Regions from separate parts of the Methylobacterium sp. NMS14P genome, predicted to be linked through region 1. Evidence: predicted binding sites of a transcription regulator. Region 1 holds the regulator's gene; the other holds the start of a gene.

Region 1 (14,103 bases):
AGGCCAAGCCGCTGCCGCCACGCGCGATTCCGGGACCCCGCGGAAACCGTTTGTGCATGTTCCTGTTATGTTCCTATCGTCCAGCATGACCGGAGCCGATGGAGATGGGGCTGGACCCTGCGGACGAGACCGAGGCGGCGCGCCCGTCGGGCGATCTCCGGGCCCGGCTGGCGGCCCTGCGGGTGCGCCTCGCGCCGCCGGATCGCGGCCGGGATCCGTCCCCGGTCCTGCCGCTCGGTGTTCCGGATCTCGACGCGCACCTGCCCGGCGGCGGCCTCGCCCTCGGGCCACCCCACGAGATCGCGCCGGCCGAGCCCGCGGACGCGATCGCGGCCCTGGGCTTCGCGCTGGCGCTCTGCGCCCGCCAGCTCGCCCGGGAGCCCGGGGAAGCGCTGATCGCCGCCGCGCCCGGCCAGCCCGTGCCCTACGGACACGGCCTCGGCGGCCTCGGCCTCGACCCCGGCCGCCTGCTGCTGCTGGAAGCCGGCAGCGACGCGGAGGTGTTCCGCGCCCTGGAAGCGGCCCTGCACGCGCGGGCGCTCACGGCCCTGATCGGCCTCCTGCGGGACGGGCTGCCGCTGAAGCCGGGCCGGCGCCTGCAGCTCGCCGCGGAAGGTCCGGCGCCGCCGCTGCTGCTGATCCTGCGGCCGGCGCCGGCCGGTCTGCCCAACGGGGCCGCCACGCGCTGGCGGATCGCCGCCGCGCCGGCGGCGCGGGACCGGTTCGGGACCCTGGACAGGCCGCGCTGGCGGGCACGGCTCGAGCGCTGCCGCAACGGGCGCGGCGGCGACTGGCTTCTGGAGTGGGACCATGCCGCGCATCGTCTGCATCTGCCTGAGCCACTGGCCGGTGACGCGGCTGCGGCGGGCCGGTCTCGCGCCTGAGCGCGGCCCCCTCGCGGTGGCGGCCGAGGGGTCCGGCGGGCTGCGGCTCGTGGCCCTCGATCCGGAGGCCCGCGCCCTGGGCCTCCAGATCGGCGAGCCCCTCGGCCGGGTCAGGGCGCGGATCGGCGTGCCGCTCCAGGTCTACCCCGCCGACCCGGAGGCCGACCGGGACGCCCTGCTGCGGCTGTGCCGCTGGGCGAGCGGGTACGCGCCCCTCGTGGCGCCGTTCGGGCCGGGCGAGGCGGCGGACGGGCTCTACATCGACGTCGCCGGCGCGAGCCACCTGCGCGGCGGCGAGGCGAACCTCGTCGCGGACTTGGCCGCCCGGCTCGCGCGGAGCCGCATCCCGGCGGGGATCGCGCTGGCCGACACGCCCGGCGCGGCCTTCGCGCTGGCCCGTCACGGTGGGGCCGACCCGATCGTGGTGCCGCCGGGCGGCGCTGCCGAGGCCCTGCGGGACCTGCCCGTGGAGGCCCTGCGCCTCGATCCCGGCACGGTGGCGGGCCTGAAGCGGCTCGGCCTGCGCAGGATCGGCGCGCTCGACGCTCTCCCCCGCGGCCCCCTCGCCCGCCGCTTCGGCGCGGCGCTGCTGCTGCGCCTCGATCAGGCCCTGGCCCGCCGGCCCGAGCCGCTGGCGCCCCTGACGGAGGCGGCCGACTACGCCGCCGCCCGGGGCTTCCTCGACCCGATCGGGCGGCAGTCGGACATCGTCCGGACCGCCCGGGACCTGATGGCGGAGACCGCGCCCCGGCTGGAGCGGGACGGGCTCGGCGCCTGCGCCCTGCGCCTCGGCCTGCACCGGGTCGACGGCGCCCTGCGCATCCTCGATCTCGGCCTGTCCCGCCCCGAGCGCTGCCCGGAGCGGGTCGCGGCCCTCGTCTCCCTGCGCCTCGACCGGCTGGGCTCCGCCCTCGACGCCGGCTTCGGCTTCGAGACGGTGGCGCTCGCCGTGACGGTGACCGGTCCCATGCCGGCCCGCCAGACGGATCTCGGCGCGGCGGCCGCGGGCGACGGGGTCGGCTTCCTGGCCGACGCCCTGGCCCAGCGCCTCGGGCGGGCGCTGCTCCGGCTCGAGCCCCGGGCGAGCCATCTGCCGGAGCGGGCCGACCGGGGCCGCGTCTGGGTTGCCGGAGAGGGGCACGGATCGTCAGCCGATCAAGGCGTCGGTCGGCGACGGGTGCGTCTCCTTCCCCCCTCTGCCGCTGCGGGACTGGGGGATACCTTCATCAGGGCCGGCAGGACGGCGTCAGGATCGCTCACAGGTCCCCTCTCCCGTGTGGGAGAGGGACAGGGTGAGGGGCGAGGGCTGTTCGGAAAAGGCACGTCCGATCCGTGCGTTGATGGTGTGCGCAGTTCTGTGTCTTCCTGTCCCTCACCCCAACCCTCTCCCGCACGGGAGAGGGGGCCGGTCGCGCTCCTTCACCAAGGTCGCCGCCCGGCCGAGATGGGTGAGCCTTCCCGCACAGAGGAGGAAGGGAAGGCGCGTGCCATCGCCTCCCCCTGGCCCGAATACCTCCCGCCCCGCCCCCTGGTGATCTTCCCGCGCGGCGAGGCCGCCCTCGACGTGCTCTCGACCGTCCCGGAGGGGCCGCCCCGGCGCTTCCGCTGGCGCGCCCGGATCCACCGGGTCGCCCATGCCGAGGGGCCGGAGCGGATCGCCGCCGAATGGTGGCGCGAGCCCGGCGCGGATCGCGATTACTACCGCATCGAGTGCGAGGCCGGGCACCGGCTCTGGCTCTACCGCGACGGCCCGCACGCCCCCGACCGCCCGGCCGCGTGGTACGTCCACGGGCTGTTCGCGTGAGCGCGCCTCAGGTCCCGTACGCCGAGCTCGCCGTCACCACGAACTTCTCCTTCCTGCACGGCGCCGCGCACCCGCAGGAATTCGTCGTGCAGGCGGCGGCCTACGGCCTCAGGGCGATCGGCATCGCCGACCGCAACACCGTGGCCGGCGTGGTGCGGGCGCACGCGGCGGCGCGCGCCCTCGAACCGCAGGGCACCGCGATCCGGTTCCTGCCGGGGGTGCGCCTCGTCACCGAGGAGGGGTTCGAGGCCGTCACCTACCCGATGGACCGGGAGGCCTGGGGGCGCCTGTGCCGGCTGCTCACCCTGGGCAACCGGCGCGTCCGCAAGGGCGCGTGCCGCTTCTCCTTCGCCGAGATGCTGGAGGCCGCGGAGGGGCAGATGCTGATCGCCATGCCCCCGGCCCGGCGCCTGCCGGAGGGCTTCCGGGCGCGGCTGGAGGCGCTCGCCGCCGCGGCCCCGGGCCGGACCTTCCTCGGCGCGAGCCACACGCGCCGCGGCGACGAGCGGCGGCGCCTCGGGCTGCTCGCCGAGCTGGGCGCGGCCTCCGGCGCCCCGATGGTCGCGGTCTCGGACGCGCTCTACCACCATCCCGACCGACGCCCGCTCCAGGACGTGGTCACCTGCATCCGCGAAGGCTGCCGGATCGAGGACGCCGGCTACCGCCTGGAGGCCAACGCCGAGCGCCACCTGAAGCCCGCCGCCGAGATGGCGCGGCTGTTCGCCGACCACCCGGAGGCGCTGGCCCGCACCGTCGAGATCGCCGAGGCCTGCGATTTCAACCTGTCGCAGCTGCATTACGAGTACCCGGACGAGCCCGTGCCCCCCGGGCGCACGCCGCAGGAATACCTGGAGGAGAAGACCTGGGAGCGGGCACGCTGGCGCTACGCCGGCGACGTCCCGGACGCCGTCGCGGCGACGCTCCGCGACGAGCTGCGGCTCATCGCCAAGATGGACTACGCCCGCTATTTCCTGACCCTGTTCGACGTGGTCGAGTTCGCCCGCGGCCAGGGCATCCTCTGCCAGGGCCGCGGCTCGGCGGCCAATTCCGCCGTGTGCTTCTGCCTCGGCATCACCGCGGTGGACCCGTCGAAGCACCGCCTGCTCTTCGCCCGCTTCATCTCGGAGAACCGCGGCGAGCCCCCCGACATCGACGTCGATTTCGAGCACGAGCGCCGCGAGGAGGTGATCCAGCACCTCTACGCGCGCTACGGCCGCGAGCGCGCCGCCCTCTGCGCCACGGTGATCCACTACCGCCCGCGCATGGCGATCCGCGAGGTCGGCAAGGTCTTAGGCCTGACCGAGGACGTGACCGCGGCGATCGCCGACACGGTCTGGGGTTCCTGGGGCACCGGCATGCCGGACCAGCACGTCCGCGAGGCCGGCCTCGACCCGGAGAACCCCGCGATCCGGCAGGCGCTCGACCTCGCTCACCAGCTGATCGGCTTCCCCCGCCACCTGTCGCAGCATGTCGGCGGCTTCGTGCTGACCCGCGGCCGCCTCGACGAGACCGTGCCGGTGGGCAACGGCGCCATGGCGGACCGCACCTTCATCGAGTGGGACAAGGACGACATCGACGCGATCAAGCTGATGAAGGTCGACGTGCTGGCGCTCGGGATGCTGACCTGCCTCAAGCGCGGCCTCGACTTCCTGGAGCGCGACCACGGCACGTTCTACGAGACGCTGGCCGACCTGCCGCAGGACGATCCCGAGACCTACGCGATGCTGGCGAAGGCCGATTCCGTCGGCGTGTTCCAGGTCGAGAGCCGGGCGCAGATGTCGATGCTGCCGCGCCTCAAGCCCAAGGAGTTCTACGACCTCGTGGTCCAGGTCGCGATCGTGCGCCCCGGCCCGATCCAGGGCGACATGGTCCATCCCTACCTGCGCCGCCGCTCGGGGATCGACCCGGTGGAGTACCCGGCCCCGCACCCGGATCACGGCCCGGCGGACGAGTTGAAGGAGGTCCTGCAGAAGACCTACGGGGTGCCGCTATTCCAGGAGCACGCCATGCAGATCGCCATCACGGCGGCGGGCTTCACCCCGGCCGAGGCCGACGGCCTGCGCCGGGCGATGGCGACCTTCCGCCACGTCGGCTCGATCGGCGGGTTCGCGGAGAAGTTCGTGGGCGGCATGACCCGCCGGGGCTACCCGACGGATTTCGCCGAGCGCTGCTTCGCGCAGATCCGCGGTTTCTCGACCTACGGCTTCCCGGAGAGCCATGCGGCGAGCTTCGCGCTGCTCGTCTACGCCTCGGCCTGGATGAAGTGCCGGCACCCCGACGTCTTCCTGGCCGCGATCCTCAACGCCCAGCCGATGGGCTTCTACCAGCCGGCCCAGCTGGTGCGCGACGCCCGGGCCCACGGGGTCGAGGTGCGGGGCGTCTGCGTCAACGCCAGCGACTGGGACTGCACCCTGGAGCCGGCCGGGGATCCCGCGCTGCACGCCGTGCGGATCGGCCTGCGGGTGGTCCGCGGCCTCCCCGAGGCCGCCATGCGCCGGCTCGTGCGGCTGCGCGCCAACGGCTACGCCAGCATCGAGGGCCTGCAGGCGTCCCTCGCCCTGCCCCGCAACACCCTGGAGCGCCTGGCCGAGGCGGACGCGTTCCGGTCGCTCGGCCTCGACCGGCGCGCCGCCCTGTGGATGGTCCGCACCCTGGAGGGGACCTCGGCGCGCAAGGCCGCCAGGGCCGACGGCTCGGAGCGCCGCGCCCATCTCCTCGAAGCGCCCCTGCCGCTCTTCGCGTGGCACGCCGATGACGGCCTGTTCCGGCACGAGCCGGCGGTGGACCTGCCGGCCCTGGCCCCGTCCGAGGCGGTGGCCGAGGATTACGCCGCCACCGGCCTGTCGCTGCAGGGGCACCCGGTCGCCTTCTTCCGGGGGCGGCTCGCCCGGATCGGCGCGATCCCGGCCCGGGCCCATCTCGACCCGGCCCTGCCCCAGGGGGCGCGGGTCACGGTGGCGGGGCTCGTGCTGATCCGCCAGCGGCCCGGCACCGCCAAAGGCGTGGTCTTCCTGACCCTGGAGGACGAGACCGGTATCGCCAACGTGATCGTCTGGAAGACCGTGTTCGAAGCGAACCGCCGGACCGCCATGCAGGCAAGGTTCCTCGCGGTGCGCGGCCGGATCCAGCGGGCGGACGGGGTGGTACACCTCGTGGCGGAGGGGTTTCGCGACCTCACCGCCGCCCTGCGCGACCTGCGGGAGGCCGGCATGAAGCTGCCGCCCGAGAACACGGATTTCGGCGTGCCCCCGGACCGGCGCGTGTATCGCAGCCGGGATTTCCACTGAGGCGCGCCCCTCGACGGGCCTCTCGACAGGCCCCGCGCCGCGCGTAGAGTGCGGCGATGTCGAGCTTCGCCGTTCCGCGCCTCCTCCTCGCCGCCTGCGCGGCCCTGCCCCTCCTGGCGGAGGCCGCCCGGGCCGACAGCTGCGACGACCTCACCCGCCAGATCGCCGGCGCCATCGGCGGCAAGGTCGGCAAGCGCGCCGGCCCCAGCATCGACATCCGCATGGCCGGCCCGATCAAGTTCGACGTCACCTGCCGGGCCGAGCCGATCGTGCAGGCGACCTCCGCCGAGCCGACCCCGTCGGCGTCCTTCTTCCGCGACCTGTCGGTGGCCTCCGAGATCCTCGTCGGCGAGCCGGCCGCGACCGTCGAGCCGATCATCGCCAACGCCTACCGGACCGCACTGGCGGAGCGGCGCAAGTCGTTCATCCAGCAGAGCGGCTGGTCGGCCTCCTGCTACACCGACCCGGGCAGCAGCACGATGCGGACCCTCTGCTCGGTGGGGCGCATCCCGCCGGGATGAGGCGGACCTGAGCCGGCAGGATGCGTGGCGCGGGCCTGATCAGTACTCGATCACGCCGTCGAGCGCGTAGTGCTTCACGGTCTTCCGGTTGGCGATCAGCTCGTCCACTGTCGGCTCGCCCTTGAGGGCGCGGGCGATGGCGAGTTTCGTGGCCTCGTAGTTGGTCCGGTAGAGGTCCTTCTGGTCGAGGTTGTCGTCCTCGGCGCAGCGCTGATCGAGCCAGATCATGATGATCATGCACAGCTCGTCGAGCCCGTCCTTCGGCAGGATGCCCTCGATGATGCAGTCCACGATCGCGTCGCCGGTGGCGGCCTGGACCACGCCGCCGAGGAGCTCGGCATACTCGGCCGTGTGGATCGTGACCTTGGTGGTCATCATCGTGGCGGGGCGCACGAGCTGGTTGAGGTCGCGGACCACGAACATCCGCGTGTGGCCCTGGACCTGCCCCATCATCGACGCGAAGGCCTGGCCGACCGGACCCCGCACCGAGCCGATCAGCACCTCCGGCATGGCGTCGGTGTACTGGCCCTCGGCCGCCAGCACCGTGGCCTCGCCCGTGCGGAACCAGATCTCTTGCATGTTCGAACTCCACCTGATCGGAGCCCGGGGGAGACATCATCGGCGGGCTTGCGTCAATCGGTTCCGCGCCGGCCGACCCCGTCCAGGACGCCGATCATCGAGCGGGGCGATCGGGGCACCCGACGGGGGCGCAGGGCCCCCGTCTCGGCCAGCACGAACCACGAGCCCGAGGTCCGCGGCCTTGAGGTAAGCGGACAGGCGAGGCAGGGAAGCGCTGGGCACGGCTCGGGAACAGTCCCGAGCACGGGCGGTTTCGGCGGGCGCCTGAGGCGTTTTCCCGGGGCAGGCGGGGAGGAGTGTGAGATGGCGGAGAGCACGGATCGGGGCTCCGGCTGGAGCCTGCAGGCGAGCGCCGTGCCCGACGGGGTGCGCCTGGAGCTCGCCCTCGCCGACCTCGGCGGCGCGCCGGTCACCGCCGCGATCGTGCTCGACCGGGCGGAGGCCCGGGCCTTCGCCCGCGCCCTGCTGGCCGCCGCCGGCGACGCGGCGGAACGGACCTTCCCGAAGCCCGGCGCCTGACGCGCCGCCGGCCGGTCAGCGCACCCCGAGGCCTGGATTGCGGCCCGGCAGGCGGGGGACCACCGTGCCGCGCTTCTCGACCGGCGCGTCGCAGGCGTAGGCGAACTCGGTCTTCAGCGGATCGAACACGGTCTCGCCGGTGATCCGGCAATCCTCGCGCACGGTCTCGTCGAGATAGGCCCGGGCGGCGGTGCGGAAGCGCTTCACCCGGGTGGCGTCCGGCTCCGGATCGATCCGGACCTCGCTCAGATTGCAGCCGGTATACTCGCGCAGAGCGTTGGACACGATCAGCATCCGGCGCAGCTGCCGGTTGTCGTAGACCTCGTAGGGCTCCTTGCAGCCGATCGTCACGACCTGAGGGGTGAGCGCCACGTAGTTCCGCGAGATGTAGGAGAACCCGGTGGTGCAGCCGGCGAGGCCGAGGCCGAGGGCGGCGAGGCCGAGGGGCAGCAGAGCAGCGGGTCGTCGCATCCGCGTCATTCCAAGAGGGTCCCAGCCCGCGCCCCGGATCCGCCGCCTTCCCGGCGGGGCACCGCGTTGCATTGAAACGGCTCCGCTTGCGCCGTCAATGCGTTTCTCGACCTTCTCCCGCGGGCGCGCCGCGGCGCGCCGAGCGTGGCGGTACCGCTCTTGCAGAACACTTGCGGAACGTTTAACCTGTTCGTGATTTGTTTCGGAGACCGTCACGTGGCGGTCCGCCAAGCCGCGAGTCCCCCGTCGATGCTCACGCGCAAGCAGCTGGACCTCCTGCGATTCATCCAGAGCCGGATGCAGGAATGCGGTGTCCCGCCGTCGTTCGACGAGATGAAGGATGCCCTCGATCTCAAGTCGAAATCCGGCATTCACCGGCTGATCACGGCGCTCGAGGAGCGCGGCTTCCTCAGGCGCCTCCCGAATCGGGCGCGCGCCATCGAGGTGATCCGGATCCCCGAGAGCCTGACGCAGGCGGCTCCGGCCCCCGTCGAGCCGCGCCGCTTCACGCCGAGCGTGGTCGAGGGCGGCAAGTCCAAGCAGCCGCCGGCCCCGGCGAGCACGCGGATGATCGACGAGTCCGGCCGCGCCATCTCGATCCCCGTCATGGGCCGGATCGCGGCCGGCACGCCCGTCTCGGCGATCCAGAACCAGAGCCACGCCATCACCCTGTCGCCGGACTTCGTGGCCGGCGGCGAGCACTACGCCCTCGAGGTGCGCGGCGACTCGATGGTCGAGGCCGGGATCCTGGACGGCGACCTCGTGGTCATCCGCAAGCAGGACACCGCCAATACCGGCGACATCATCGTGGCGCTGATCGACGACGAGGAGGCGACGCTCAAGCGCCTGCGCCGCCGCGGCTCCTCGATCGCCCTTGAGGCCGCCAACCCGGCCTACGAGACCCGCGTGCTCGGGCCCGACCGGGTCCGGATCCAGGGTCGCCTCGTCAGCCTCGTCCGCCGCTACTGAAGCGGCTCGGCCGGCGCGTCGCCGGGGGCGAGCTCTCCGCCCGGCGCGGCGTCGGCCTCCGACGGCGCGGCTGCCCCGTCCTCCGCGGCGCGGCCGCCCGGCTCGGCGGAGACCGGCCGCGATGGTCCCGGTCCGCGTCCTGGGACCGACCGCCAGGGCACCGCGCGCCCGTCGTCGCGGGCGTAGCGCGCGGCGAAGCCGTCGCCGTCGGTCCGGAGGGCCACGGCCCCGCGGGCGGCGAGGGCCCGCCGGTCGATCACCAGGGGGCCCGTGCAGGTCGGAGGCGCCGCCAGGAAGGTGATCAGCACCGCGGCGCGGGCGCAATCCTCCGGGAAGGCGCGCCGGTCCCGGACCAGGGCGACCGCCCGCCCGTCCGGCAGCCGGGCGGTGCAGCCGAGCCTGTCGCAGCGCCCGCTGCCCGACCGGACGATCAGCCCCGCGGGCCGCCGCCCGTCGCCGTCCGCCTTCAGCCACTGTTCGAGGACGAAGCCGGAGGGGCTTCCGAGGGGCGCGAGCCGACCGTCCGGACCCCGCACCGCGGCTCCCGCGCCCTGCCGGTCGACGTAGAGGTCGTAGCGGTCGGGCCGGGCCGCGAGGGCGAGCCCGAGCAGGACCGGCGGCACGGCGAGCCAGCGCAGGCGCGAGGCCGGCAGTGTCGCCAGCAGCAGGCCGGCGGCCAGCAGGGCCAGCGCCGCGGTGCCGAAGGCCGGTAGCACCAGGATCGCCCGCTCGAACCCGGCGATCCAGTCCGAGATCGCCAGCATGCCGGCCACCGCCTGCCCCATCAGCCACCAGACCGGCCGGTCGAGGGCGAAGGGATAGGCGAGGCAGCCGATCACCGCGGAGGGCATCACCACCAGGGAGACGCGCGGCAGGGTCAGGGCGTTGCCGACGAGGCCGAAGGGCTGGACCGTCTGGAAGTGGTAGGTGGCGAAGGGCGCGGTCGCGACCTGCGCCACCAGGGTCGTGGCCAGGGTCCCGGTGATCGCCGACAGTCCGGTCCCGACGAGGCGGCCGATCCGCCCGGCACCCGGGCGCACGAACAGCCGCCCGTCGATCAGCCGGGCGCAGGCGATCAGCCCGGCCACGGCGCCGAAGGACATCTGGAAGCTCGGGCCGAGCAGGCCCTCCGGCTCCCGGGCCAGGGCGATCAGCGCCGCGAGGGCGAGGTTGCGCATCGACAGGGCCGGCCGGTCGACCAAGATCGCGCCCAGCATGATCAGGGTCATGATCAGCGAGCGCTCGGCCGCGATGTCCCAGCCCGAGAAGGCGCAGTAGGCGGTGACGCCGACCATGGCGAAGCCCGCCGCGATCTTCTTGATCGGCCAGAGGAGCGCGCAGAGCGGCACCGCGGCGAGGACCGCCCGCACCAGCCAGAACACCACGCCGGCGGCCAGCACCATGTGGAGGCCCGAGATCGACACAACGTGGTAGATGCCGGCGGCGCGGAGCGCGTCGTTGGTCGCCGGCCCGATGAGGCCGCGCTTGCCCGTCACCAGGGCCGCCGCCACCGCGCCCGCCTGGCCGCCGGCGGCCTCCGCGATCCGGCGCGTGAGCCCGTTGCGGGCCGCGTCCAGCGCCGCGGCGAGCCGCAGGCCGAGGGGCGGCGGCTCGGACGGCGGCCGGACGGTGACCGCGCCGACCAGCGAGCCCACCGCCCCGATCCCCTGGAAGTAGGCGTCCCGGGCGAAGTCGTAGCCGCCGGGCCGGGCCGCCTCCGGGGGCGGCAGCAGCCGGGCCGTGGCGGCGACGACGTCCCCGGGCCGCGGGATCGGCGCCTTCCGGAACGAGACCCGCACCCGGGCGGGCCGCGCCTCCGGCGCGAGGCCGGCGAAGCTCTCCACCCGGATCACCAGCCGGGCGCCGACCTCGCGCTCGTCCAGGGCCTCGACCATTCCGACGAGCGGACCGATCGTGGTACGCGTCAGGATCGGGGCGGCGACCTGCGAGACCCGCCAGGTCGCCGCCGCGAAGCCGAGGAACGCGGCCGCCACCGCGAGCGCCGTCGCCAGGGCTGCCGGCCGCGCGCCGAGGACCGGGACCGGCGCCAGCGCGAGGGCGGCCGCGATCAGGGGCGCGGCCGGGCTCGGCGCCCCGTCGGCCGCCGCGAAATAGACCAGGATCCCGACGCCGAAGGCCACCGCCAGCCACGGGAACAGCCGGCGCTGCTCGGCCTCGCGGGCGAGACCGACGGCAACCCAGTGACGGAGTGCCGGAAGGGCGGGGACGCGCGGGCCGACCAGCGCCACCACGCCGTCCGCCCGCCTCGCGCCGATCCGCCGCATCGCCGCCGCCCCGCTCCGCGCGACCTGTCGTCGTGGCCGAGCGATTCTGCGGGCGATTCTTAACGCATCCGCCGGCCCGTGCTACAGCGGGTTCTTCGTGCTACGGGCGCCCTGTCGAGCCCCTCGCCGCTCCGCCGCCCCTTCGCCGTCCGTCGCGCTCCGTCCGCGACCAGCCCCGGAACATACCGGACCGATGTCCTCAGCCGTCGTCACGCGCTTCGCCCCCTCGCCCACCGGCTACCTGCATATCGGCGGGGCCCGCACGGCTTTGTTCAACTGGCTCTACGCCCGCCACACCGGCGGCAAGATGCTGCTGCGCATCGAGGACACCGACCGCGAGCGCTCCACCAAGGGGGCGATCGACGCGATCCTCGACGGCCTCTCCTGGCTCGGCCTCGACTGGGACGGCGACGTGATCTTCCAGTTCGCCCGCGCCGAGCGCCACCGCGCGGTGGCCGAGGAGCTGCTCGCCGCGGGCCGCGCCTATCACTGCTACGCCACCGCCGAGGAGCTCACGCAGATGCGCGAGTCCGCCCGCGCGGAGGGGCGCGCCCCGCGCTACGACGGCCGCTGGCGCGACCGTGACCCGTCCGAGGCCCCCGCCGGGGTCAAGCCGGTGATCCGCCTGCGCGCGCCGACCGAGGGCGAGACCGTGGTCGAGGACGCCGTCCAGGGCCGCGTGACCTGGGCCAACAAGGACCTCGACGACCTCGTCCTGCTGCGCTCGGACGGGACGCCGACCTACATGCTCGCCGTGGTGGTCGACGACCACGACATGGGCGTCACGCAGGTCATCCGCGGTGACGACCACCTCACCAACGCGGCGCGGCAGAGCCAGATCTTCTCGGCCCTCGGCTGGGAGATCCCGAAGATGGCCCATATCCCGCTGATCCACGGGGCCGACGGGGCCAAGCTCTCGAAGCGCCACGGGGCGCTCGGCGTCGAGGCCTATCGCGATCTCGGCTACCTGCCGGCGGCCCTGCGCAACTACCTCGTGCGGCTCGGCTGGAGCCACGGCGACCAGGAGGTCTTCTCCACCGACGAGATGGTCGCGGCCTTCGACCTCGGCGCGGTCGGTCGCTCCGCGGCGCGGTTCGACTTCGCCAAGCTCGCCAACCTCAACGGCCTCTACATCCGCACCAGCGCCGATTCCGACCTCGTCGCGGCGATCGAGACCATTCTCCCCAGCGTCGGGCCGGAGCGCGGCCTGTCGGCGCCGCTGCAGCCCGATCTCAAGGACAAGCTCGTCCAGGCCATGCCGGGCCTGAAGGAGCGGGCCAAGACGCTGATCGAGCTCCTCGACAGCGCCTACTACCTCTACGCCCAGCGTCCCCTGGCGCTGGACGACAAGGCCCGCGCCCTCCTCTCCGACGAGGGGCGCGGCCGCCTCGCCGGGGTGCGGCCGACGCTCGAGGCGCTGCCCGACTGGAGCGCGGCCTCCACCGAGGGTGCGGTGCGCCAGTACGCGGAATCGGCCGGCTGCAAGCTCGGACAGGTTGCCCAGCCCCTGCGCGCGGCGCTGACCGGCCGCACCACCTCCCCGCCCCTGTTCGACGTGATGGCGGTGCTCGGCCGGGAGGAAACCCTGGCGCGCCTCGGGGACCACGCGCCGCAGGGCTGAGACTGCCGCGCGCGGACCGGGAACTGCCGGCTCCGGACCGGATTGCGCTTGGTGGAATTCGCTTGGCGTCGGGGGCGGGTTGTCACCGACCCCGTTGCTGCTGCACTGCCGTTTGGGTAACCCATGGCTGTGAGCACCCGCAGCATAATGCGTGTGCTCAGGCCCCCGGGACCGACTCGGGCAGCCCGAGGCCGGCATCCGCCACGTCGCCAGAGAAGGGTCCACGATCCATGAGCGCACCCAGCACCATCACCGTGGACGGCAAGTCGATCGAGCTGCCGGTGAAATCCGGCACGATCGGGCCGGACGTGATCGATATCGGCAAGCTCTACGCCCAGACCGGCGCCTTCACCTTCGACCCGGGTTTCACCTCGACGGCTTCGTGCGAGTCGAAGATCACCTACATCGACGGCGACGAGGGCGTGCTGCTCTACCGCGGCTACCCGATCGAGCAGCTCGCCGAGAAGGGCGACTTCCTCGAGACCTGCTACCTGATGCTGTTCGGCGCGCTGCCGACCGCCGCCCAGCGGGCCGATTTCGAGTACCGGGTCACGCGCCACACCATGGTGCACGACCAGATGAACCGGTTCTTCACCGGCTTCCGCCGCGACGCGCACCCGATGGCCGTCATGGTCGCCTCGGTGGGCGCCCTCTCGGCCTTCTACCACGATTCCACCGACATCACGGACGAGAGCCAGCGGCTGATCGCGTCGATCCGCATGATCGCCAAGATGCCGACGCTCGCCGCGATGGCCTACAAGTACTCGATCGGCCAGCCCTTCGTGTACCCGAAGAACGACCTCGACTACACGTCAAACTTCCTGCGCATGTGCTACGCAGTGCCGTGCGAGGAGTACGAGGTGAACCCGGTCTTCGCCCGGGCGCTCGACAAGATCTTCATCCTGCACGCCGACCACGAGCAGAACGCGTCGACCTCGACGGTGCGGCTCGCCGGCTCCTCGGGCGCCAACCCCTTCGCCTGCATCGCGGCCGGCATCGCCTGCCTGTGGGGCCCGGCCCATGGCGGCGCCAACGAGGCGGCGCTCAAGATGCTGATGGAGATCGGCACCCCGGAGAACGTCGGCAAGTACGTCGCCAAGGCCAAGGACAAGAACGACCCGTTCCGCCTGATGGGCTTCGGCCACCGGGTCTACAAGAACTAC
Region 2 (14,103 bases), 1.9 Mb from region 1:
CCTACGGCGCCCACGCCCGCACGACCCTCCGGTTCCACGACTGCCTCGGCCCGGGCGAGGGCCTCGTCCCGCCCGAGCCGGAGCACGTCGCGGCGATCCTCGATTTCGGGCGGGCGCTCGACGGCGCCGGCCATCTCCTGGTCCACTGCCATTACGGCCTGTCGCGCTCCACGGCGGCGCTGCTGACCCTGTTCGCGCAGGCCGAGCCGGACGCGCCCGCCGCCGCCCTGGTGGAGCGCCTCCACGCCCTGCGCGAGCCGGCCTGGCCGAACGCGCGCATGATCGGCTTCGCCGACACGATGCTGGAGCGGGACGGGGAACTCAGCGCGGCGGTCCGGCGGCTGCACGCCCTGCAATTGCGGGTCCGCCCGCATCTCGCCGAGCTGCTGCGCGGGCTCGGTCGCGGCGCGGAGGTCGAGGCCGCAGAAGCCCTGTGAGGGGCCCTGTGAGGGGCCGGCCCGTCACTTCCCGGCCGGCGTGAAGCTCCCGTCCTTCCACACGTAGAGCACGTAGCCCTGCGCGGTGACGTCGCCCTTGGCGTCGAACCCGACGGTGCCGAGCACGAGATCGAAGCGCTCTGTGTGCAGCGCCTGCGCGATGGGCTTCGGCTCGGTGGAGTGGGCGAAATTGCCGGCCGCCACCAGCGCCTGCATGGCGGCGTACCCGTAGATCGTCGAGCCGGTGGGATCGACGCCCTCGGCCTTGAAGGCCTTCACGACGGCCGCGGCGGCGGGCTGGCGACTGGGGTCGAGATAGAAGGTCATCAGCACGCCGTTGCTGGCCGATCCGGCGATCTTGGCGAAATCCGGCGTGGCGATGGCCGAGGTGCCGAACCATTGCGGCCGGAAGCCCCGGTCCGCCGCGATCTTCACGAGGCGGCCCATCTCGGCGGCGTCGCCGCCGTAGTAGACGACCTCGATCCCCGCGCCCTTGAGGCGGTCGGCCAGGGCGGTGTCGTCGGCGTCGCTCGGCGAGAACGACAGGAACAGCGCCTCGTTCACCCCGATGCGGTTGAGGTTGTCCTTGGTGGCGGCGGCGAGGCTGCGGGCCGCCGGCGTCTGGTCCTGGATCAGCGCGATCTTCCGGTCGCGGAACCGCTCGGCCAGCACGGCTGCGGACAGGCGCGCCTGATCGTCGTCGCGGCCGCAGACCCGGAAGATGTTCGGCAGCCCCCGGTCGGTGAGCCGGGCCGCCACCGAGGCCGCGGTGATCATCACCACCCCGTTCTGGGCGTAGATGTCGGAGGCCGCGATGGAGGCGTTGGAGCAGACATGGCCGACGACGAGCCGGACGTTCGACCGGACGAAGTGGTTGGCCACCGCCATCGCGGTGTTCGAGTCGCAGGCATCGTCCTGCACGTCGAGGGTCACGGGCTGGCCGTCGAGGCCACCCATGGCGTTGGCGTCCCGGGCCGCGGCCTCGACGCCGCGCAGGACCTGCTCGCCGACCGCCACGTAGGGGCCAGACCGCGGAACCGCCACGCCGACCACGACGTCGGCCGCCGCGTGGGTGGCCGGCAGGAGCGCGAGACACAGGCTCAGGGCGATCAGCGCGGGCCGGAGCGGCCCGCGGGCGGGGACGAAACGTCCGATCTTCATCGGGCTCTTCTGGGCATCCTTGCGCGACACGTCGGCGCGACGGCGGATGCGGCTCCGTAGCCTCGATCCCGCCCCGCACCCAGTGCCCATACGCGAGGACGCGGCGAAACGCGATTTTTTTCCGCAGCGGCCCGGTCGGTACGCCGACGCCTACTTGGCGTAGGCGTAGGCCGTCGCGGCGGAGGCCAGGGGCCCGGTGACGCCGTTGAAGGCGGTGAGGACCTTCGACACCTCGGTGAAGGGCGCGTTCGACACGTAGATCAGGTCGCGGTTGCGCATGCGGAACGCCTGGGAGACGAACAGGCTGTTGGGGTCGCGCATGTCGATCCGGTAGACCACCGGCACCAGCGGCGTGCCGAGCAGCCTCGAGCTGGGGCTGAGCCGGCGCACGACGCTGGCCGGCTCGAACCGGAAGATGAACGTCCCGGCCGGGTCGGCGGCGAAGTCCGACAGGCCGCGCGCCTTGGCCAGCGCCTGCGCCAGCGTGATGCCGTCGGCCTGGAACGGCAGCTCGGTGCTGTTGCCCAGCGCGCCCACCGCGATGAAGGTCTGCGGGTCGCGCACCAGGGTGAGCACGTCGTTGGGCCGCAGGTAGATGTTCTCCCTGGGGTTCGACACCACCGTGGTCAGCGGCACGGTCGCGGTCACCGGACCGCGCGAGAGCCGCACGAAGGTCTCGTTGACCGGCGCGCGGTTGCCGCCGGCGGCGGCGATGACGTCGAGGATGCGATCGCCGTGGCCCGAGAGCGGCAGGCGGGCGCCGGCGGCGCCCTCGCCGGTGACGGTCACGGCCTGGGAGATCGGGCGGGTGACCGAGACCAGCACCTGGGGCTGGATGGCCTTGCCGGCGAGCTCGTTCTCGATGAGCGACTGGACGTCCTGGGTGCGGCGGCCGGCGACCTTGATGCGGCCGGCGTAGGGCACCGAGATGGCGCCGTCGCGCCCGACGGGCTGCTCGGGGATGAGGGCGGACTTGGAGCCTGCGGAGAAGCGGTCGGCGACGAGCGGCCCGGAGAACAGGCCGCCGGACCCGGCTTCCCAGACGGAGACCGAGACCATGTCGCCGATGCCGATGACCGGCTCGGAAGAGGGGCGGTGATCGCCGAAGGAGGCGAGCAGGCTGTCCAGGGGGCGGCCGCGCAGGGCCTCGACCACCGAGGGGGTGACGTCGATGATCTCGTAGCGGGCAAGGATCCCGCCGTCGGCCGTGGCGACCTCAGCCCCGGCCTGGATCGCGCTCGCCGTCGGACCCGCCGCGGGCAGGTACGTGCAGCCCGACATCGCCGTGACGGCGAGCAGGACGAGGGGAAGTTTGCGCATCCAGATGTTGCCCATCGGTATTGCCGAGCCCGTGCCTAGCCCATAGCGGTCCAGGTGTCCGTAGCGGGTGAGCCACACTCCGCCCGCCACGGCCGAGACTGCTAAGTCATCCTCGTTAAGCACAGCTTTTTCGGGGCACTGGAACGACAAATGCCGGGCGCATCGCGCGCAGCCGAAATATCGGGACACAAATCAGGACGCTATCGGCGGTAACGGATCGGCCCATCGACTCCCAGGGCCGGCCGGACCGGGCGCGATGCGCTCCCTGTCCCTCACTGCCCCTGGGTCACCGCCGCGGTGATGTCGCCGTAGACGGCGCTGACGCGGGATACGTAGTAGCGGATGCTGCCGACGGCGGCGAGGAAGATCAGGCCGCCGAGCAGGGCGTACTCGGTCGCGGTGGATCCGCCGGAGTCGCGGGCGAACCGTGCGGCCGCGGCACGGATCCGATCCGTCAGGGCGAACGCCGCCCGGGATCGCCCAGCGCGCCGCCCCGCTCCGTCGCCGCCCGGCTCAGCCATGGTCGAACGCGCCTTCCAGTCCCGCAGCCCGCGTGACCTCACGCGCTCCGGAAGCTGGTACCCGCCCGCGATTGCCGCCGGCTTAACGAAGTGTTCGAAACACGGGAGCGGATCGATTCCGGGCGGGATACGCACCGCCCGGCGCGGTCGTTAAGCACGCCCGTCGCGGGCGCGCCCGCGACGGCTCAGGCGTGGCCGGCCTTGTGGCGCAGGTCGTCGATCCGCTTCGAGGCCTCGGCCTTGTCGAGGTCGGGATCGAACGCCTTCGGCTCCTTCGCCTCCTCCGACAGCGTCTTCAGATAGGAGGCCTGCGCGCCGGTCATCGGCTCGCCGCCGGTCGTCCACTGATCCGGATCCTTGATCTGGTTCGACACGTCCTTCGGGTCGGTCTTGGGGTTCTCCGGGGCGTCCTGGCGCGCTCCGGTATCCCGATCCGCCTTCGACGTCGCCTTCGCGGTGGTGGTAGCCATGCGACTGATGTTCCCTGAATGTTCACGTCCTGAGGCATCAACGCACCCGGCCGCGCCGCGGTTCCTGCCGAGGCGGCGGCGCCGTCGGGCGCGGCGATCTTCCCTTCCGCGCGCCCGCTGCTCATGATCGCGACGCGCGGCGCCCCGGCGCGCCTCGGAGGCACGGTGATCCGGATGACGTCCCAATCAGAGCCGACACCCGAGGTCGGGACGGCCGCGCAGGTGCTCGTGGTCATGGGCGTCTCGGGCTCCGGGAAGAGCACCGTGGCGGCGCTGATCGCCGAGAAGCTCGGCTGGATCTTCGTGGACGGCGACAGCTTTCACACGCCGGAGCACGTGGCGAAGATGCACGCGGGCCACGCCCTCGACGACGCGGACCGCGCGCCCTGGCTCGCCCGGATCGCGACCTGGATCCAGCAGCGCCTCGACGCCGGCGAGTCCGGCGTGGTCGTCTGCTCGGCGCTCCGGCGCGCGTACCGGGACGTCCTCACCCGGGGCAGCCGGCGGGTCCGCCTCGTCTACCTCGACGGCGACAAGGCCCTGATCGCGCGGCGCCTCGCGGAGCGCCAGGGCCACTTCATGTCGCCGTACCTCCTCGACAGCCAGTTCGCGATCCTCGAGGTCCCGGGCCCCGACGAGTACCCGATCACCGTCGGGATCCTCGAGCCACCCGAGGCGATTGCCGACCGGGTCGTGGCGGAACTCGCCGCCGCGGCGCGCCGGGATCCGGGCGGGGAATGACGTGATGACAGCAGAGACCGGCAAGGCCGCGGGGATCGCCCTGGTGATCTCGGACGTCGACGGCACCCTGGTGACCGGCGACAAGCGCCTGACCGCGGCGACGGTGGCGGCCGTGCGCCGCCTGCGCGCGGCCGGGATCGGCTTCAGCATCGCCTCGGCGCGGCCGCCGATCGGGCTGCGGAGCCTCGTGGCGGACCTCGGCCTCGACCTGCCGATGGGGGCCTTCAACGGCGCGAGCGTCGTCCGGCCGGACCTGTCGATCATCGAGGAGCGGACCATCCCGGAGGCGGCCGCCCGGTCGGCCCTCGACCGGCTCCTGGCGGAGGGGCTGGATGTCTGGGTCTTCGCCGACGGCGCGTGGTGCCTGCGCGACCCGGACGGTCCCTACACCGACCTGGAGCGCCGTACGATCGGCGCGGAGCCCCGGGTCGTGGCCGATCTCGGAACGCTCACGGGATCGGCCGCCAAGATCGTCGGCGTCAGCCGCGATCACGCCCATCTCGCGGCCTGCGAGACGCGAATCGCGGCGGCGCTGGCCGGCCGGGCCACCGTCCACCGCTCGCAGAAATACTACCTCGACGTGACCCCGCCCGACCTCGACAAGGGTCGCTTCGTCGCCTGGATGAGCGCGCACCTCGCCATCCCGCGTGAGCGGATCGCCACCTTCGGCGACGCCGGCAACGATCGCCCGATGTTCGCGCAGAGCGGCTACGCGGTCGCGATGGGCAATGCCGAGGCGAGCGTGCAGGCGTCCGCGAGCGCGGTGACGGACAGCAACGACGCCGACGGGTTCGCCCACGCGGTCGAGCGCTTCATCCTCCCCTGAGCATCGACGGCCGGCGCGCACCGCCCTGTGGCGCGCGGATCACAAGCGGGCCCGTCGCCCCGGCCGCCCACAGGCTGCCGAACCGGGGCCGCTTTCCGGCCTCATTTCCCCGTGACCTAGCTTGACCACAGAACAAGCAGCACCGGGTCTCGGAATGCATCGCCTCATCCTGGCCGCCGTCCTCGCGGTCGCGCCCGCCGCCGCCTTCGGGCAGGGCGCGCGCGACAATATCGACGCGTTGATCGAGCAGCAGGCGAAGGCGAACGGCGTTCCGGCGAGCTTCGTGCACGCCGTGGTCAAGCGCGAGAGCAACTACAATCCGCGGGCCAAGGGCGGCAGCGCGCTGGGCCTCATGCAGATCAAGCACGCGACGGCGCGCAGCCTGGGCTACACCGGCGACGCCGCCGGCCTGTACGACCCGGAGACCAACCTGCGCTACGGCGTGGCCTACCTGGCAGGCGCCTACCGCACGGCGAAGGGCAACGTCAGCCAAGCCTACCAGTACTACAACCGCGGCTACTACTACGCCGCCAAGCGCCAGGGCATCTCCAGCGAGGTCGCCTCGGTGGTGGCACCGGTGGCGGCGTCGGCCAGCGCCCTGGCGAGCCTGTTCGGCGGCGGCGTCGCCGACACCCGGAACAACCCCGCGGCCGCCGCCCTGGCCTACGCGCCCACCGCCGCCGCGGTGGCGGAGGTTCCGACCGAGACCGTCGAGGTGCCGCTGCCGCCGCGCCGGCCCGCCGCCCTGGCCGGCGCGACGATCGCGCTCGCCAGCCTGTCCATCGACCCGGCCGCCGCGGCTCCGGCAGCGGGCCCGGCCCCGGCCGCCGCGCAGGCCGCCGCGGCCCCCTCCGTGGAGGTGCCGCTGCCGCCGCGCCGGCCCTCCGCCCTGGGCAGCGCCGTCGCGGCGGCCGCGCCGGCGCAGATCGCGGAGCTCCGGCTCTCGCCGCAGCCCGAGGCCACCCCCGCCCCGATGACCCCCGCGGCCGCTTCGGCGCCGGCCACCGAGGCCGCGGTCGAGGCCGTCGAGGTGCCGCTGCCGCCGCGCCGGCCGTCGCTCCAGATGCTCGCCGCCGCCACGCCGCGGCGCGCGCCGGCCGCCGCGCCGGTGCAGGAAGCCACCGCCCTCCCGGTCGAGTAGCGCGCCTTCCGACCGGCGGCGCACCCGCCGCGGCCGCCCGGATAGGCTCCCTGCCCACACAAGGATCATGCCCAAGGCTTGACCATCGGGTCGATCCGCAACACATAGGCGCCACGCCAGCAACGTCGTCAGACCGGTACGGTACGGACCGGCGCCGCAAGACAGCGGCCGTACGCGGGTGGCGCACGACAGATCTCAGGGCAGGAAACGCCGGTCTACGCGCGCACGTTCGGGCAGCTTCCTGCCCGGCGGAACGCCAAAGCGCGATGGATCTCGAAGCGGCAGGCATGCAGGGCACGGACTCTGCTTTCGAGCTGGCAGGAAAGCGGACGGCGCCATGACCGGCGTGGTAGAACAGGAATCTCTCTTCCTCACGGACCTCGGGCGGCGCGTTAGACACGCGCGCACCGTGCGCGGGCTGTCGCGCAAGGTCCTGTCGCAGACCTCGGGCCTGTCCGAGCGCTACATCGCGCAGCTGGAAGGTGGCCAGGGCAACGTCTCGATCATCCTGCTGCGGCGGGTGGCCAACGCCATGGGCGTGCGGCTGGACGACCTGATCACCGGCAACGACGCCCTGCCCGACTGGCCGGTGGTGCGCGACCTCCTCGCCCAGGCGAGCCCGGCCCAGATCGTGGCCGCCAAGGAAGCCCTGTCGGGCGGCAGCCGGCCCGAATCGAGCAACCGGCCGCGCGTGGCGCTGATCGGCCTGCGCGGCGCCGGCAAGTCGACCCTGGGCAAGCTCGCGGCCGAGCGCCTCGGCTGGACCTTCGTGGAGCTCAACGCCGAGATCGAGCGGGAGAACGCCCTCTCGGTCCAGGAGATCTTCGCGATCTACGGCCAGGAGGGCTATCGCCGCCTGGAGCAGGCGGCCCTGCGGCGCCTCACCGAGCATCCCGGGCCGCTGATCCTCGCGACGAGCGGCGGCATCGTCGCGGAACCGCTCACCTACGATCTGCTCCTGCAGGCGTTCTACACGGTCTGGCTGCGCGCCCGGCCGGAGGAGCACATGAGCCGCGTCCGCGAGCAGGGGCACCTCGCCACGACCGGCGACCACGCCTCCGCGATGCAGGAGCTGCGCGCCGTGCTGGCGAGCCGCGAGCCGCTCTACGCCCGGGCCCCGGCCACGGTGGACACCTCCAACATCCCGGTCCAGGCGATGCTGGACCGCCTGACGGCGGCGATCGAGGCGCGGTTCGGGCAGGCGGTGCCGCTGGCGGACTGACCCGCCGTTCGCTGACAGCCACGCGGCCGATGCGACCTCCGGGCCGCCCCGGCCCTTGATCGCCGCGGTGCAGCGCACCACGCTAGGGCCGAACCCGCGGTCCGGCGTCGTCGCGGCCCGCTCCCGTCCCGGGCGGGCGCTGGACCGGCCCCGCCGCACGCGCGACCGGCCAACCCTGCGAAGTCCCGGACATGAGCATCCGCCTATGAGCGCCAGTCCAGCCTTCAATCACAAAGCCCACGATCTCGCGGTCGTCGATCCGGTCTGGTCGCGGCTGCGGGACGAGGCGGAGGACGTCCTGCGGACCGAGCCGCAGCTCGCCTCCTTCATCGTGGCGACGATCCTGAACCACACCACGCTGGAAGGCGCGGTCTCCCACCGGGTCGCGGCCCGGCTCGGGCACCCGTCGCTGCCGGCCGAACTCGTGGCCCACGCCTTCCACGAGGCGATCGCGGTGGATCCGGCGATCGGGCAGGCGTTCCGCGCCGATATCGGCGCGGTGATCGACAGGGATCCGGCGACGCTCCGGGCCCTGGAGCCGGTCCTGTACTTCAAGGGCTTCCACGCGCTGCAGGCCTACCGCCTCGCCCACCATGTCTGGAATCGCGGCCGGCGCGACCTCGCCCTCTACCTCCAGAGCCGGGTCTCGGAGGTGTTCCAGTGCGACATCCATCCGGCGGCGCGGATCGGGCGGGGCGTCTTCCTCGACCACGCCACCGGCCTCGTGGTCGGCTCGACCGCGGTGATCGAGGACGACGTGTCGATCCTCCACGCCGTGACCCTGGGCGGCACCGGCAAGCAGCGCGGCGACCGCCACCCCAAGATCCGCCGCGGCGTGATGATCGGCGCTGGCGCCAAGATCCTGGGCAACATCGAGGTCGGGGCCTGCGCCCGGGTGGCGGCGGGCTCGGTGGTGCTGCGGCCGGTCCCGCCGAACACGACGGTCGTCGGCGTGCCGGCGCGCGTGGTCGGCACCGCCGGCTGCGACGATCCGGCCCGGGCGATGGACCAGCTCGTCGCCCTCGACCAGTTCATCCACTTGGGCGACGGGATCTGACCCGGGGCCGTCGCGCTTGCCGCTCCGCCCGCGGCGTGGCAAGCCCTCGACCCATCCGCGGCGCCAGCGCCGCCAGGGGAGATCGACCAGCGTGACCAAAGCCGAGACCGCGAAGCTTCAGGATTATCTGCGCCGCAAGTTCGCGAACAACAATATCCGCCTCACCGCGATGAAGACCGGCGACTCCGCCGAGGTGTTCATCGGCGAGGAGTCGATCGGCGTGATCGCTGACGACAAGGAGGACGGCGACGATTCCTTCGTCTTCCGGATGGCGATCCTCGACATCGATCTCGAGGAAGAGGCCTGAGGCACCGCGCCTCGGCTGACCCCACCTCCCGGGCCGGGTCCCGCCGGCCCGCGCCTGTGCACGGATTAACGCTAACGGCGGGTCGTGCTTAACAAGCGGTAAACGGCGTGAGTACAGTGCGCGCAACCTGTATCAGGAGCGCGAATAATGGTTCTCACGCCCGTCGCCCTCGAGTCGATCCGGACCCTGTGCATCGGACTGGCGCTGTCCGGCCTGATCGCCAGCGCCTTCGAGCTGTTCGCGGCGCGGCGGGCGAGCTTCAGCCTGCTGGAGCGCGGCGGCCTGCCGGCGGTGGCCGCCCTGCCGATGCTGGCTTTCTCGGCGCCGTTCATCATCCTGCGCAACACGGTGCGAGGCCGGCGGATCGAGGGGCGTCCGATCCCGTTCGTGATGCTGGCGACGGTCATCGCGTGCGGCTGGAGCCTGCTCTCGGGCCGTGTCGCCCTCGACCTCGCCGCGATGCTGGTGGGCGCCTGAGCGGGCTCAGGGCTCGGCGGTGGCCACCTGCGCGGTGCCGTCCTTGCCCTCCAGGGACACCCAGGCCGCGCCGTCCTGGCCGGCCCGCTTGATGAAGTTGTAGCCGGTGCGGCGCCAGGAGCGGATCGCGTCGGTCTTGTTGTCGAGGATGAAGTCGCCGCGGTCGGTCCGGACCGTCAGCACCGCGTGGCCCTCGTTGGTCTCGTCGATCACCACGGTCATCAGCAGGGCGCGCCGCGGCAGGCCGCGCTCCACCAGCATCCGCCGCTTCAGCAGCTGGTAATCCTCGCAATCGCCGAACCCGTCATCCGGGAAGTCCCAGCGGTCGACGACGCCCCAGTGCGCCTGATCGGTGATCGGCCGGATGCGCGCGTTCACGCGGCGGTTGACGCTCTGGAGGGTTCGCCACACCGCCACGGACAGCGGGATCTCGGCCGGCTCGGCCGTGTCGACCGTGCATTCCTGGGGTGTGCGGGTGCAGAAATCCGTCCAGCCGGCGATCGCCCGCACCGTCCCGGTCGGTTCGGCGGCGGTCACCTGATCCGGCAGGACCAGCCGCGCGTGGGCGTGGGTCGTGGCTCCGCCCATCGCGAGGATCGTGCCCAGCAGGGCGAAACTGGCCGCCTGCCGCGCCCGGCACGCCGCGTGCGTCCACCCGCGCCATCGCAGCGGGCCGAAGACCTGACACGAGATACCGCCATCCGCGTGCCGCATGGTTCAAGCCCCCGCCGCCCGATGATGACGGAAGGGTGACACGGCCACGTGCGACGCACAATGGGTCAGGGCAAGGTCGATAACGCGCGGGGAGCCGTATCGGTTCCGATTTAAGAGAGTGTTGCATCCGCGGAGCTCGGCGAGAACGCATGCGCTCAGGGAATAGCCGCTCTGCGCCCTCTCGGAAGGCCTTGATTCAGGTCAGCTTTGCCGGCTTCTCAGAACGGCTCGCGCGGCGGATTCGCGGCGGGCCCGATCGAAGCGCGTGAAGCCGGCCAGCCCGTCGCGGACTGGGCCGCGCCCCAGGAAAGGACCCGCAATGCAGCCCGCCATCCAGCAGGTGATCAGAGCGCTCGCCGAGGATGGTCGGGCCGGCGCGATCAATATCGCGGAGCACGCGGTCGATTCCTATCTCGCCGACGCGCCGAGCGAGGGCGACAGGGCGCTGTCGCGGGACATCCTGGTGCGGGATCTCGCTAGCCTCCGGGGCGTCGCCCCGCATCTCGCGGCCTTCATCGGCCGGGTCGAGTCCTACGTGGCGAGCCTCGCCCGGCCGTCCCTGAGCCGGGCGGCCTGAAGCCGCGTCACCGGTTGGCGGTCGTGACCGGCGAGGTGACGCCGCCGAGGGAGACCCAGGCGACGGCGTCCTGGCTCTCGCGCTTGATGAACACGTAGCCGGTCTTGTGCCAGGGCAGGATCGCGCTGGTCTTGTTGTCGAGCACCAGATCGCCCCGGTCGGTGATCAGGGTCAGCACGGCGTGGCCCTCGCCTTTCTCGTCGATCACCACGGTCATGCGCATCGCCCGTCGCGGTAGGCCGGCCTCGGCCAGCAGGTGGCGCTTGAGCAGCTGGAAGTCCTCGCAGTCGCCGATGCCGTCCTCGGCCAGGTCCCAGCGGTCGGCCACGTGCAGGTGGTCCTGGTCGGTCATCGGCTCGACCGCCTTGTTGACCCGCCGGTTCACCGACACGATCGTCGCCCAGGTCGCCGGCGTCAGGCTGATCCGGGCCGGCTCGCCCCGGTCCAGTGCGCACTCCGCCGCGTAGGTCTGGCAGAACGTCACCCACGCCGCGATCGGCTTGGCGTCGCCCAGGATCTTGGCGCCCACGTCCGCGGGCAGGCTCGCCAGCGTCTGCGCCTGAACCGGAGCGGCGAGGCCGAGCAGCGTCGCCGCTCCGACCAGCATCCCCCGAACCGTCCTGAGAAGCCCCGCGCCCATCGAACCCGTCCCCGTTGTTGAGGACAGGATTGCGCCGCAGAGCCTCCGCGGCGCTGAAGCGGATGCGCGCAATTTTATCGATCCGCCGGTGCGGGCCCGGTCACGCGCGACAGCGTCGACGGGAGGCTTGAGAACCCCCGTAAATCGCTGGCTTCGGCTTCGGAAACCGGAAACCTTGAGGGTTCGTCACCCGCGGACCTGAGCCGTCAGGTGCGCCGCCGTCTTTGCGAGCAGCACGAGGCGACCCAGGACTGCGCCACGCCGACCGATGTCGCGCTGCCCTGGGTCGCCTCGCTGCGCGCGCGATGACGGGGCGGGAACGCTCACCCCGCCGTCTGGTCGAGCTTGCGCTCGGCCTCGCCCTTCAGCTCCGGGAAGTCCGCCTGCGTGTACGCGCGGCCCCGGTGCGGGTCCTCGGTGATGCCCTCGTGCTCCAGGCGGCGCAGCTGCACCCGCCGGATCTTGCCCGAGATCGTCTTGGGCAGGTCGGTGACGAACTCGAGCCCGCGCAGGCGCTTGAAGGTCGCGAGCCGGGCGTTGGTGAAGCGGAAGATGTCGAGCGCCGTCTCGGGCCCCGGGCTGGCTCCGGCCACGAGGGACACGTAGGCCTTCGGGATGGTGTGGCGCATCGGATCGGGCACCGGCACCACGGCCGCCTCGGCCACGGCCGGGTGCTCGATCAGCACGCTCTCCAGCTCGAAGGGGCTGATCCGGTAGCCCGACGACTTGAACACGTCGTCGGCGCGGCCCACGAACGTGTAGCAGCCCTGCTCGTCCACGAAGGCGACGTCGCCGGTGTGGTAGAGGTCACCCTCCGCCCCCGATAGGCGGCCCTGGCCGTCGTCGTAGCCCTGCATCAGGCCGGCGGGGCGGTGGGCCCCGAGTTCGAGGCAGACCTCGCCCTCCGCGGCCGGCTGGCCGTCGAGGTCGAGGACGCGCACCCGGTAGCCCGGGAGGGGCCGCCCCAGGGCGCCCGGCACCACCGGCTGCCCCGGCGTGTTGGCCATGAGCGCGGTGGTCTCGGTCTGGCCGTAGCCGTCGCGGATCGTGAGGCCCCAGGCGGTCTTCACGCGCTCGATCACCTCGGGATTCAAGGGCTCGCCCGCCGCGCAGACCTCGCGCAGGGCGAGACGCTTCCCGGTCAGGTCCTCCTGGATGATCATCCGCCAGACGGTCGGCGGCGCGCAGAGCGTGGTGGCGCCGGTGCGCTCCAGCTGCGCCAGCAGCGCGGCCGCGTTGAACGGCGCCTGGTTGATCACCAGGATCGTCGCCCCGGCGTTCCAGGGCGCGAAGAGCGAGGACCACGCGTGCTTCGCCCAGCCCGGCGAGGAGACGTTGCAGTGCACGTCCCCCGGCTGCAGCCCGAGCCAGTACATCGTCGAGAGCGCCCCCACCGGGTAGGAGCGGTGGCTGTGGCGCACCAGCTTCGGCTTCGCCGTGGTGCCGGAGGTGAAGTAGAGGAGCAGCGGGTCGTCGGCGCCGGTGGGACCGTCGGGCGCGAAGGTCTCGGCCGCCCCGAACGCGTCGTCGTAGGCCGCCCAGCCCTCCGTCGGAGCCCCGGTGACGAGGCGGACGGCGCCGCCCGTGTCGAGGCCGGCGAACCGCGCGATCTGCTCCGGTCCGGCCACGATCGCGCGCGGGCGCCCGCGGGCGAGGCGGTCGGCGAGCTCGTCGGCGGTGAGCAGCGTGGTCGCCGGGATGACCACCGCGCCGAGCTTCATCGCGGCCAGCATGGTCTCCCACAGGGCCGGCACGTTGCCGAGCAGCAGGAGCAGGTGGTCGCCGCGCTTCAGGCCCAGCTGCCGCAGGTGGTTGGCCACCTGGTCGGAGCGGCGGGCGAGCTCGCCGAAGGTGAGGCTCTGCTCGGCCCCGCTGCCGGCCTCGACGATCCGCAGGGCGGCGCGGTCGCGGCTCTCGGGACCCGCGAGGACGGCGTCGAACCAGTCGAGCGCCCAGTTGAACGGCACCGGGTCCGGCCACGCGAAGGCCGAGACGGCGGCGGCGTAGTCGGTGCGATGGGCCAGCAGAAGGTCGCGGGCCTCCCGGAAGCTCGGCATGGTCGTTCCCCTCCCCGTCTCATAGTCTTGCTTCCCGCCCCCTCCACCGGGGCGGGCCGCGTTCAGGTGTTCTCGAACCGGGGCGGCCGCTTCTCCACGAAGGCGGCCATGCCCTCCTTCTGGTCCTTGGTGGCGAACATCGCGTGGAAGACCCGCCGCTCGAACCGGATCCCCTCGGTCAGCGTGGTCTCGTAGGACCGGTTGACCGCCTCCTTGGTCATCATGGCGATCGGCAGCGACATCGACGCGATCGTCTCGGCCGCCTTCAGCGCCTCGTCGAGGAGCTGGTCCGCGGCGATCACCCGCGAGACGAGGCCGGCGCGCTCGGCCTCGGCGGCGTCCATCATCCGGCCGGTCAGGCACATCTCCATGGCCTTGGCCTTGCCGACGAAGCGGGTCAGCCGCTGGCTGCCGCCGATCCCCGGCATCACGCCG

The links. The regulator LexA, encoded in region 1, represses DNA repair genes until DNA is damaged. The targets are predictions, from matches to a motif close to TGTTCNNNNTGTGTTCNG.
Region 2: LOK46_RS19975 (DUF3072 domain-containing protein) is a predicted target of LexA. The motif match lies at 3,918-3,935, and genes of this name have one in related genera.

The regions. Positions count from the first base shown of each region.
Region 1 covers NZ_CP087106.1:2,302,908-2,317,010, forward strand. The annotation lists gene LOK46_RS10940 (ImuA family protein) at 99-884, shown strand; gene LOK46_RS10945 (DUF6504 family protein) at 811-2,688, shown strand; gene LOK46_RS10950 (error-prone DNA polymerase) at 2,685-5,975, shown strand; gene LOK46_RS10955 (hypothetical protein) at 6,032-6,496, shown strand; gene fae (formaldehyde-activating enzyme) at 6,536-7,075, opposite strand; gene LOK46_RS10965 (hypothetical protein) at 7,379-7,594, shown strand; gene LOK46_RS10970 (hypothetical protein) at 7,610-8,065, opposite strand; gene lexA (transcriptional repressor LexA) at 8,315-9,034, shown strand; gene LOK46_RS10980 (ComEC/Rec2 family competence protein) at 9,028-11,319, opposite strand; gene gltX (glutamate--tRNA ligase) at 11,513-12,940, shown strand; gene gltA (citrate synthase) at 13,171-14,103, shown strand, end outside.
Region 2 covers NZ_CP087106.1:4,212,883-4,226,985, forward strand. The annotation lists gene LOK46_RS19955 (tyrosine phosphatase family protein) at 1-437, shown strand, start outside; gene LOK46_RS19960 (branched-chain amino acid ABC transporter substrate-binding protein) at 462-1,598, opposite strand; gene LOK46_RS19965 (polysaccharide biosynthesis/export family protein) at 1,749-2,918, opposite strand; gene LOK46_RS19970 (Flp family type IVb pilin) at 3,191-3,439, opposite strand; gene LOK46_RS19975 (DUF3072 domain-containing protein) at 3,625-3,909, opposite strand; gene LOK46_RS19980 (gluconokinase) at 4,084-4,650, shown strand; gene LOK46_RS19985 (Cof-type HAD-IIB family hydrolase) at 4,655-5,476, shown strand; gene LOK46_RS19990 (lytic transglycosylase domain-containing protein) at 5,631-6,617, shown strand; gene LOK46_RS19995 (helix-turn-helix transcriptional regulator) at 6,955-7,839, shown strand; gene cysE (serine O-acetyltransferase) at 8,045-8,896, shown strand; gene LOK46_RS20005 (DUF3126 family protein) at 8,988-9,203, shown strand; gene LOK46_RS20010 (DUF6949 family protein) at 9,351-9,680, shown strand; gene LOK46_RS20015 (transglutaminase-like cysteine peptidase) at 9,687-10,394, opposite strand; gene LOK46_RS20020 (hypothetical protein) at 10,714-10,971, shown strand; gene LOK46_RS20025 (transglutaminase-like cysteine peptidase) at 10,979-11,578, opposite strand; gene LOK46_RS20030 (AMP-binding protein) at 11,935-13,668, opposite strand; gene LOK46_RS20035 (enoyl-CoA hydratase) at 13,731-14,103, opposite strand, start outside.